DNA from 2 places in the Streptomyces sp. NPDC016309 genome. Region 1 is predicted to be linked to the other one. Evidence: riboswitches for the same ligand, from Rfam matches in the RefSeq annotation. Region 1 holds a riboswitch; the other holds the start of a gene.
The links. A riboswitch is a leader RNA that binds a small molecule or an ion and turns the genes downstream of it on or off. The one in region 1 is predicted to bind cobalamin.
Positions count from the first base shown of each region.

Region 1 (5,376 bases):
CCGGGGTCACCTGCGCGGGGACGGGGACGGACGCCCGGGCCGCGCGGGCGATCCGGGTCGCCGGGCGCGAGCGCAGGTAGTACGTCGTCTTCAGGCCCTGCTTCCAGGCGTACGCGTACATCGACGACAGCTTGCCGATGGTCGGCGTCTCCAGGAACAGGTTCAGCGACTGCGACTGGTCCAGGAACGGCGTACGGGCCGCCGCCATGTCGATCAGGCCGCGCTGCGGGATCTCCCACGCCGTCCGGTACAGCTCGCGCACCTCGGCCGGGATCCAGGTGAAGCCCTGGACCGAGCCGCTGGACTCGCGCAGCGCCTCACGGGTCTTCGCGTCCCACACGCCGAGCCGCTTCAGCTCGGCCACCAGGTAGGAGTTGACCTGGAGGAACTCGCCCGACAGCGTCTCGCGCTTGAACAGGTTGGACACCTGCGGCTCGATGCACTCGTACACGCCCGCGATCGAGGCGATCGTCGCCGTCGGCGCGATGGCCAGCAGCAGCGAGTTGCGCATGCCGACCTCGGCGATGCGGGCGCGCAGCGCCTCCCACCGCTCCGGCCAGTTCAGCTCGACGTCGTAGTGGTCGGGGTGCAGCACCCCGCGCGCGGTACGGGTCTTCTTCCAGGCCGGCAGCGGGCCGTTGCGCTCGGCGAGGTCGGCGGACGCCTCGTACGCGGCCAGCATGATCCGCTCGGCGATACGCGTCGACAGGGCCCTGGCCGCGGGCGAGTCGAACGGCAGCCCGAGCTGGAAGAACACGTCCTGGAGGCCCATCGCGCCCAGGCCCACCGGCCGCCACTTCGCGTTGGAGCGCCCGGCCTGCTCGGTCGGGTAGAAGTTGATGTCGACGACCCGGTCCAGGAACGTGACGGCCGTGCGGACGGTCGCGTCCAGCCGCTCCCAGTCGAGGTCGCCGCCGCTGACGAACGCGCCGAGGTTCACCGAGCCCAGGTTGCAGACGGCGGTCTCCCCGTCGTCCGTGACCTCCAGGATCTCGGTGCACAGGTTCGAGGAGTGGACCGTGTGGCCCGGCTGCGCCGTCTGGTTGGCCGTGCGGTTGGAGGCGTCCTTGAACGTCATCCAGCCGTTGCCGGTCTGCGCCAGGGTCCGCATCATCCGGCCGTACAGGTCCCGGGCGGGCATGGTCTTGCGGGCCAGGCCCTTCGCTTCGGCGGCGCGGTAGGCGGCGTCGAACGCCTCGCCCCACAGGTCGACCAGTTCCGGCACGTCGGCCGGCGAGAACAGCGACCACTCGGCGTCGGCGTCGACCCGGCGCATGAACTCGTCGGGGACCCAGTGCGCCAGGTTCAGGTTGTGGGTGCGCCGGGCGTCCTCACCGGTGTTGTCCCGAAGCTCCAGGAACTCCTCGATGTCGGCGTGCCACGTCTCCAGGTACACCGCCGCCGCGCCCTTGCGCCGCCCGCCCTGGTTCACTGCCGCCACCGAGGCGTCCAGCGTCTTCAGGAACGGCACGATGCCGTTGGAGTGCCCGTTGGTGCCCCGGATCAGCGAACCGCGCGCCCGGATGCGGGAGTACGACAGGCCGATGCCGCCCGCGTGCTTCGACAGCCGCGCGACCTGGTGGTAGCGGTCGTAGATGGAGTCCAGCTCGTCCAGCGGGGAGTCCAGCAGGTAGCACGAGGACATCTGCGGGTGTCGCGTGCCGGAGTTGAACAGCGTGGGGGAGGAGGGCAGGTAGTCCAGCCGGCTCATCAGCCCGTACAGCGCCGCGACCTCGTCCAGGGCGCGCACCGAGTCGTCCTCGGCGAGGCCCGCCGCCACCCGCAGCATGAAGTGCTGGGGCGTCTCGATCACCTTGCGGGTGAGCGGGTGGCGGAGCAGGTAGCGCGAGTACAGCGTCCGCAGCCCGAAGTAGCCGAACCGGTCGTCCCCGGCCGGGTCGACCAGCGCGTCCATCCGGTCCGCGTGGAGCGAGACGAACGCGGCCGTGCGGTCCGCGATCAGGCCCTCCCGGTGCCCGACGGCCACCGACGCCGAGAACGCCACCGCGCCCTGCCCCGCCGCCTCCTCCGCGATGGTCCGGGCCAGCAGCCGCGCCGCGAGCCGGGAGTACGCCGGGTCCTCGGCGATCAGACCGGCGGCCGCCTCGGTGGCGAGCTCCCGGAGCTCCGCCTCGTCGGACCCGGCGTGCCGGCCGCGCAGCGCGGCGGCGGCGACCCGGCCGGGGTCGGTGTCGGGCAGATCGGCGGTGAGGTCGGTCAGGGTCCGCAGCAGTACGGTCCCGGGTCCGTCGTTTCCGTCGCTCTCGATCGCTGAAACCGGATCGGCTGGCGCGATGGTCACGTGGGGGCTCTCCCTCGCTCGGCTCGGGGCCACCGGCGGCGCGGGCAGGGGAGCGGGCACGCCCGGGTACGGGGGCGCAGGGCACCGCGTCCACCGGCCCACTCCGCGAGGCCCGGACGTCTGGGCACCCGGGCCGGACGGTCCGGGCGCGCTGTCGGCAGGTCTTCGGACTCGTACGTACCCAGAGGCACACCAACACACCGTTGCGGGACAGTTCCGGAATTGCACCGGATTCCCCTGCGGCGACAGCGAGGACGAGCATACATGTGGGGGGCGCCGATTGAGGCACCCCCCACATGTTGTGTCGACCGGGGCTCAGAGTTCCACGGCGTAGGTGCGGAGCGTGACGCCCGGAGCGGCCTGCCAGTCCCGTTCCGGGGTCCGGTCGAACCCCAGCCGCTCACAGATCCGGTGCGCCGCCCGCATGGACTGCCACGAGGACACCACCAGCCGCCGGCACCCCTCCACCTCCCGCGCCCGCTCCACGCACGCCCGTACGAGCGCCTCGCCCGCGCCGCGCCGCCGGGCCGCCCGCGCCACCGCCAGCATCCGGAACTCCGCCTCCCCGTCCCGCGCGTGCCCGCCCCACGGACCGCCGCCCCGGGGGACGAACGTCACGCCCCCGAGCACCCGTTCGTCCTCCGCGACCGCGACCAGCACCTCGGCCCGCGCGGCGCGCCCGGCCACGTCCCGCAGCTCGATCAGGTACTCGTCGCTCTCCCCGAAGGCCAGCAACCCGTCGCCGAGGTAGGCCTGGGCCGTGACGTCGGCGAGCGTCTCGTGTTCTTCCGGCCGTACCGCCCTGATGGTGATGTCCATGGGGCCAGAGTGCACAACGAACGGGCCGCCGTGCCCCCACCGGGGGAGGCACGACGGCCCTCGTACGCGGATGGGTCAGTGCCCGGCGCCCGCCGTGGCCGGAGGGAGCTCCACCTTCACGCCCGGGTCGCCCGCGTCGGCCGTGTAGTCCCCGGGGGACGTCTCGTCGACGCCGTCCGGCGCGTTGGTCGCCCGGAGCACGAACGTCAGGACCACCACGACCAGGGCGTTGAGGACGAACGCCGTCAGACCGATGTAGCCGATCTCGCCGATGCCCGGGATCTCGGCGGACGAGCCGCCGAAGTGCTTCTGGGTCGGGCTGGCGACGCCGTACGCCGCCGCCGTGCCGTAGACCATGCCGACCGCCCAGCCGGCCAGCAGCGCCCAGCGGTGGAACCACCGGGTGAACAGGCCGCCCACCAGCGCCGGCAGGGTCTGGAGGATCCAGATGCCGCCGAGGAGCTGGAAGTTGATGGCGACCGTCTTGTCCATGGTGAGCACGAAGGCCAGCGCGCCCACCTTGACCAGCAGCGACACCAGCTTGGACACCTTGGTCTCCTGCTCCGGCGTGGCGTCCGGCTTCAGGAAGTCCTTGTAGATGTTGCGGGTGAACAGGTTGGCGGCGGCGATCGACATGATGGCCGCCGGGACCAGCGCGCCGATGCCGATGGCCGCGAAGGCGACGCCCGTGAACCAGTCCGGGAACATGTCCTCGAACAGCTGCGGGATGGCGAGCTGGCCGTTCTGCACCTTCACGCCGGCCGCGATCGCCATGAAGCCCAGCAGGGCCAGCAGGCCCAGCATCAGCGAGTACAGCGGCAGGATGGTGGTGTTGCGGCGGATCACGTCACGGCTGCGCGAGGACAGCGTCGCCGTGATGGAGTGCGGGTACATGAACAGCGCCAGCGCCGAGCCGAGCGCGAGCGTCGCGTACCCCCACTGGCCCATCTCCCCGGGCACCAGCGCGCCGCGCGGCTTGTCGGTCGCCGGGTTGATCTGCGCGTAGGCCTCGCCCGCCTTGCTGAAGATCTCGTCGAAGCCGCCGAGCTTGATGGGGATGTAGATGATCGCCACCGCGATGACGATGTAGATGAGCGTGTCCTTGACGAAGGCGATCATCGCCGGCGCCCGCAGCCCGGAGGAGTAGGTGTACGCCGCGAGGACACCGAAGGCGATGAGCAGCGGCAGGTCCTTGACGAACCAGTGGGTGGTCTCGCCACCGCCCACGCCCATCACGTCGAGCACCGCCTGGATGCCGACGAGCTGGAGCGCGATGTACGGCATGGTGGCGAGGATGCCGGTCACGGCCACCGCCAGCGACAGGCCCTTCGAGCCGAACCGTCCCCGGACGAAGTCGGAGGTGGTGACGTACCCGTGCTTGTGGGACACCGACCACAGGCGCGGCAGGAAGGTGAAGATCAGCGGGTAGACGAGGATCGTGTAGGGGACGGCGAAGAAGCCGGCCGCGCCGGCCGCGTAGATCGCCGCCGGGACGGCGACGAAGGTGTACGCCGTGTAGAGGTCGCCGCCCAGCAGGAACCAGGTGATCCAGGTGCCGAACGAGCGGCCGCCCAGGCCCCATTCGTCGAGGCTGTGCTCGTTCTCGGCCTTGCGCCAGCGCGAGGCCATGAAGCCCATGACCGTGACGGCCAGGAAGAAGAAGATGAAGACGGCGAGCGCGACGCCGTTCACGCCGTCGTTCACCGCGACGCACCCCCCTGGGCGGAGGGGGCCGAGGACCCGCGCGCCGCCGCGCGGGCCCGCTGGTCACGGTGCCAGAGCTGGTACGCGACCATCGTCAGCACGGTCGATATGACGACCCAGGCCATCTGGTACCAGTAGAAGAACGGGATCCCGGCGAGGGTCGGCTCGACCTTCGCGTACGAGCCGACCCACAGCATCGCCACGAAGGGCGCGAACAGACAGAGCGCCACCACCACCCGCACCGGGGTGATTGCTGGTTGTTTCTCCTGTGTCATACGGCGACTCCGTCCCCTCGCTGATCACATGGCGTAATGCGCACGCAATCTAGGGGACCGGTCCGCCGCGCGGAACCCCGGTCCGGATAACGGACGGGTCTCGTAAGGATCTCGGTGGCGTCAGCCGTTGGGCCGCTTGAGACGGGCCACGAACTTGTACCGGTCGCCCCGGTACACCGAGCGCACCCATTCCACCGGTTCGCCGTTCTCGTCCAGCGAGTGCCGGGAGAGCATCAGCATCGGCAGGCCCACGTCGGTCCCGAGCAGGCCCGCCTC
Region 1 covers NZ_JBIBSG010000001.1:375,799-381,174, reverse strand. Annotated here, with positions in the region: gene ACF068_RS01665 (ribonucleoside-diphosphate reductase subunit alpha) at 1-2,302, opposite strand, end outside; cobalamin riboswitch at 2,441-2,598, opposite strand; gene ACF068_RS01660 (GNAT family N-acetyltransferase) at 2,618-3,121, opposite strand; gene mctP (monocarboxylate uptake permease MctP) at 3,197-4,825, opposite strand; gene ACF068_RS01650 (DUF3311 domain-containing protein) at 4,822-5,100, opposite strand; gene ACF068_RS01645 (GntR family transcriptional regulator) at 5,221-5,376, opposite strand, start outside.

Region 2 (5,376 bases), on a different contig from region 1:
CGGTGCTCATGCCACTCCTCGATCGGTGGTCCGCCGGGCGTCCCGGCGCATCAGCCACAGGAAGAACGGTCCACCGCACAGTGCGGTCAGGACGCCGACGGGGATCTCCATGGGCGCGGCGACCGTCCGGGCCGCGACGTCGGCCCAGACGAGGAACACCGCTCCCGCCAGCGCCGCGGTCGGCAGCACCCGCCGGTGGTCGCCCCCGACGAACAGACGCACCACGTGCGGCAGCATCAGCCCCACGAAACCGATCGGTCCGGTCGCCGCGACCAGGACACCGGTGACGAGGGACAACAGGACGAACATCCGGACCCGGAAACGCGGCACGTCCAGCCCCATGGTGGTGGCGGCCTCCTCGCCCGCCAGCAGCAGGTTCAGCGAACGCGCCTGCACCAGCAGCACCCCGATACCCAGCAGCAACGCCGCCGCCGGCAACCACAACGTCGCCCAGCGGACCCCACCGAGCCCCCCGAGCGTCCAGGCGAGGACCTCCCGCGCCTGGTTGCCCCGGTCGGCGGTCAGCAGCAGCAGATCCGTCACCGCGGTGAGGACCGAGGCGACCGCCACGCCCGCCAGCACCAGCCGGACCGATGTGATCCGCCCCCCGGCGCGGGCCGTGGTGTACACGAGCAGCAAGGTCACCAGGGCCCCGGCGAACGCCGACACCGACAGCGACACCGCCCCGAAGAGACCGGCGCCCGACACGATCACGGCCACCGCGCCGAGGGACGCCCCGGAGGACACGCCCAGCAGGTACGGCTCCGCCAGCGGATTGCGCACCAGGGCCTGCATGGCCGTGCCCACCACCGACAGCCCGGCGCCGGTCACCGCCCCGAGGAGGACGCGGGGTGCCCGTACGTCCAGCACGATCGTCTCGCGCGCACGGGACCACGCCGGCTCCTCGGGTCCGGCCCCCAGGGCGTGCGCCACGATGCCCCACACCTCCCCGGGCGGTACGCGCACCGAACCGATGGCCAGCCCCGCCGTCACCGACAGCAGCAGGAGCACACCGAGCACCACCAGCGAACTCGCGAACGCCCTCCGTCCCCTCGGCGCGCGGGCCGGCGCGCCCGTCACGGCACGGGCCGGCGCGGCGGCCGTCACCGGAAGCGCTCGGGGTGCAGGGCGCGGGCCAGGTCCTCGACGGCGTACGGAGGACGCACACCGACGAGGGTCGCGGTGAGCGGCAGGACCACGAACCGCCGGTTCTTGACGGCGGGCACATCGGCCAGCGCCGGCTGCGAGAGCAGGTACCGCTTCTTCTGCTCCACGCTCCCCGAGCCGCGGTAGTCGTAGATCGCGATCACCTCGGGCCGGCGGGCGACCACCTGCTCCCAGGACACGTCACCGAACACGGCGTCCAGATCCGCGAACACGTTGCGTCCGCCGGCCAGGCGGATGATCTCGCTGCCCAGGCCCTTGCCGCCCGCGGTGAACGCGGACTTGTCCCCGCTGTCGTAGACGAACACCGGCACCGCCGGCGCGCCCTCGACCGCCTCGCCGGTGGCACGGATGCGCCGCTTCAGCCCCGCGATCAGGGCGTCGGCCCGTTCCGGCACTCCGAAGATGGTGCCGATGGTGCGGATCTCGTCGTAGGTGTCGTCCATCGACACCCGGTCCTTGCCGCAGTACTCGCGGTTGAGGTACGTGTCGATGCCGGCGTCGGCGAACGCCTTGCGGGACCGCCCCTCGTTCTCGGCGAACGCGCTGCCGTAGCCGCCGTACACGAAGTCGGGCTCGGCCTCCAGGACGGTCTCGAAGGACGGCTCCTTGTCGGCCAGTCGCGGGACGGCCTCGAAGTCCTTCCGGTACGCGGGCAGGACGGCCGAGTCGGGGAAGGCGGTGCCGGCCATCCGGTCCTTCAGCCCGAGGGCGAGCATCAGTTCGGCGGGGTGCTGGTGGATGGTGACCACCCGGGAGGGTGGTTCGTCGTACGTGGTGCTGACGCCGCAGTTGTCGACCGTGACGGGGAAGCCCCGCACGGAGGTGGCCGTGGTGCGCCGGCCGCCGTCGCCGCCCTGTGCGCCGGCGCCGCACCCGTTCAGCAGGGCGGCGGTCAGGACGGTGGAGAGGGCCACGGCCGCCGCCCGCCACCGCGGGGCGCGGCGGGGCTCCGGGACGCGGGGCCGCGGCACGGGCCGACGGGTGGGCGGCAGGGACGGGAAGGGAGAAAAGGGACGGTGCGTGCCGTCGTCCACGTGAAGCCTCCTGAGGAGTCCGCGCTCCTTTGGATCGGGCCCGCGACAGGCCAGTGTCCTGACTCCCGGATCGACGTTCCCCCGGCCTTCCCGCGCGGTGTGCGTGGCCTCCTCGAGGGGTCCACTCCCCGGTCACAGTGGCGGGACCGTGCCGGATTCGCACCGGCTTCCTGTCTCCCGTCGCGGTGATGACCGGACGATCCTACGGGGCGGACGAGCGCGGGTTCCGGGTGGCCCGGTAGCGCGAGGGCGAGATCCCGTACCGGCCGGTGAACGCCTGGCGGAGCGCTTCGGCGGTGCCGAAGCCGCACCGGGCCGCCACGCCCGCCATCGGCAGGGTGGTCGACGCCAGCAGATGGGCGGCGGCCTCGACGCGGGCCAGCCGGACGTACCGCCCTGGTGCCTGCCCGAGGTGGTCCGTGAACAGCCGCGTGAGGTGACGTGGCGTCACCCCGGCGCGGCGGGCCAGTGTCACCGTGCGCAGGTCGCCGCCCGGGTGGGCGGTGACGTACTCGACGAGGGTGCGCACCAGCGCGTTGCGGGGCGGGGGAGCGGCGGTGAACAGGCTCATCTGCGCCTGGTTGCCGGGCCGTTGCAGATACACCACCAGATCGCGGGCGACCTGGCGGGCCAGTTCGGGGCCGTGGTCCTCCTCGATGAAGGCCAGCGTCAGGTCCAGCGCGCTGGTGACGCCCGCCGCGGTGTACACGTTCCCGTCGCGTACGTAGATGGGCGTGGGGTCCACCGTGACCTCGGGGTGCCGGGCGGCGATCCGGGACGCGAACCGCCAGTGGGTGGTGGCGCGCCGGCCGTCCAGCAGCCCGGCCGCGGCCAGGACGCCCGCTCCGGTGCACACCGACGCCACCCGCCGGCTCACCTCCGCCAGCCGGCGGACGTGCCCCACGAGCCGGGGATCGGCGGCCGCCCGCTCGAAACCCGAACCGCCCGACACGATCAGGGTGTCCAGCGGTCCCACGAGCCGTTCGAGCGACTCCTGGCAACTGAGGCTCAGCCCCGAGTCGCAGACGACCGGCCCGCCGCCCGGGCCGGCCACCCGCACCCGGTACGGCGGGTCCGGCGCACCGACCCGGTTGGCCATGGCCAGCCCGGTGGTCACGCACGCGATGTCCAGCAGCTCGGTCGCCTCGTAGCCGACGACCACCATCAGCCGTTCCGTCGCGGGGCGGCGCCCCGTGAGCCGTTCCCCCATGGGCCGACCCTATGCCGGAAGGACCGGTACCCCAAGGCCACGGACATCGGTGCCGCCGCGCGGTGCGATCCGGCCGGAGCGTGCCGGACAGTGGACGGACCGCCCCTTCGCTCCCGGGAGACGCCATGACGATCCGCTCCACGCGGCCCGGCCGTGACCACGGCACGGGCCCCACGCCGGCCGGACGCGCCGGCCCGGCGCCGATCTCCCGGCGCGCCACGGACACGCCGGGCACGACGGGCGTCCGGCGTGGGGGCGGTGCGTCCGGTGCGCTGCGGGCCCTCGGCCACCGGTGGCCCACCCTCCTGGCGGTCGCCGTGGTGGTGGCCACCTTCGGCGACGGTGTACCGCCCCGGGAAGTGCTGGCGGGCCTCCTCGCCGTCATGGTCCCGTGCTACCTGGTCTTCGGCGTGGTGCGTGGGGAGTTGCGCCGGCCGTCGGGCGTCCTGGCCCTCCAGCTCACCGGCCTGGCCGGCTTCACGGCCGTGAGCGCGGCCGCGCTCGCCGTCGACGGCACCCTCGGTCTGTACGTCGTCGCCGCCGGCTGGCTGGCCCACGGCGTCTGGGACTTCGCGCACCACCGGACCGGCCGGGTCGTCCCCCGCGCCTGGTCGGAATGGTGCTGTGTGGTCGACGTGCTGGGCGCGGTGGCGATCGTCCTGCTGGCCTAGGTCGTGTCCGGCCGATCATGCCGGGCTCACGACGCGTGCGCGGTGCTCGTCCTACCTCCGTGCCATGTCCTTCACGAACACGAGCGCGTCCGGGTCGGACACGTGTGCCGGGTCGAGGGGGGCGTAACCGAACCACGGTGACACGCGGGGCGCGGGAGGCGTGTCCCCGAGGGCGGTGGTTAGTTGTGCGGTGTCGACGACGCAACGGTCGCCCGGCAGCCCGTACAGCAGTCCCTCGACGGTGTCCGGCGGCGGAGCGTCCACACCCTGGTGCCGGATCGTGCCGAGGGCCGTTGCCACGAAGGCGTACTCCGCGCCGAGCCGCGCGCCGGCCAGGGCGCCGGCGCCCCACCACTCCAGGGGCGCGCCGCCCATCCGCATCGAGCTCTTCCGGCGCTGGAGGTGGGAGTTGTGGGCGTGCACCAGGGTGGGCCCGCGTTCCGCGAGGGCGAGGAGATTGTGGGCCATCATCCGGTCCCGCTGGGCGACCAGCCGGGTCGGACGGCTCGGCGAGGGGTCGGCCATCCAGTGGTGGTAGCCCAGCAGCCCGGTGGCGGTGCGACCGTGCAGACGTGCCCGGTCCCAGTCGTCCCGCGAGGTCGCCGCGATCAGGTGCGGCGTCTGCGCGTCGAGCAGCGCCACCAGGTCGTCGGCGAGGAGGCGCAGTTCCCCGGCCTCGGCCGACCGTCCCACCGACCGGGCCGGGTCCCTCATCGCGGCCGGCTCGGTCCACCGGTCGTCGGGGCCGAGCAGCCGGTCCAGCGTCGGCATGGTGCAGGGCAGCAGGTCCGGCTCCACCCATGCCGCCAGATAGTGGTGCAGCGCGGTGAGCGCGCGGCGGGGGCCGGCGGCGGCGGCGATCTCCAGGGGGCCGTCGAAGCCGGCGAAGCGGACCCGCTCGGACGGGGGCCGGCCCTCGTTGTGGGCCCGCAGGCGGCGTACCAGCTCGCGGTTGCCCGCGTAGGCGCCCCAGCCGTGGCTGAATCCGTGCTCCATGACGTCGTCGAGGGTGCCCGTGCCCCGGGTGAGGTGGTCGTCCACGACCAGCCCCCGCAGACAGTCGGTCTCGATCGCGACGGTCCGGTAGCCCTCCTCCTCGACCAGTTGCAGGAAGAGTTCGTTGCGCACCTCCAGCAGGGTCTCCTCTCCGTGGGTGGGTTCTCCCAAGGCCAGCAGCCGTGGCCGGGCGGGGAGCAGCTTCATGACGGACGCGGCGTCGACGGCATGGACGGCGTTCGTGAGGTCGGTAGCCATGCCTTCAACGGTATCGTTGAACCTTCGGTGGAAACTTTGG
Region 2 covers NZ_JBIBSG010000003.1:613,619-618,994, forward strand. Annotated here, with positions in the region: gene ACF068_RS10585 (ABC transporter ATP-binding protein) at 1-10, opposite strand, end outside; gene ACF068_RS10590 (FecCD family ABC transporter permease) at 7-1,080, opposite strand; gene ACF068_RS10595 (ABC transporter substrate-binding protein) at 1,104-2,201, opposite strand; cobalamin riboswitch at 2,247-2,407, opposite strand; gene ACF068_RS10600 (GlxA family transcriptional regulator) at 2,404-3,411, opposite strand; gene ACF068_RS10605 (hypothetical protein) at 3,537-4,082, shown strand; gene ACF068_RS10610 (erythromycin esterase family protein) at 4,134-5,336, opposite strand.
Region 2: linked by a shared signal. The riboswitch ahead of ACF068_RS10595 (ABC transporter substrate-binding protein) and the one ahead of ACF068_RS01665 (ribonucleoside-diphosphate reductase subunit alpha) in region 1 are both predicted to bind cobalamin.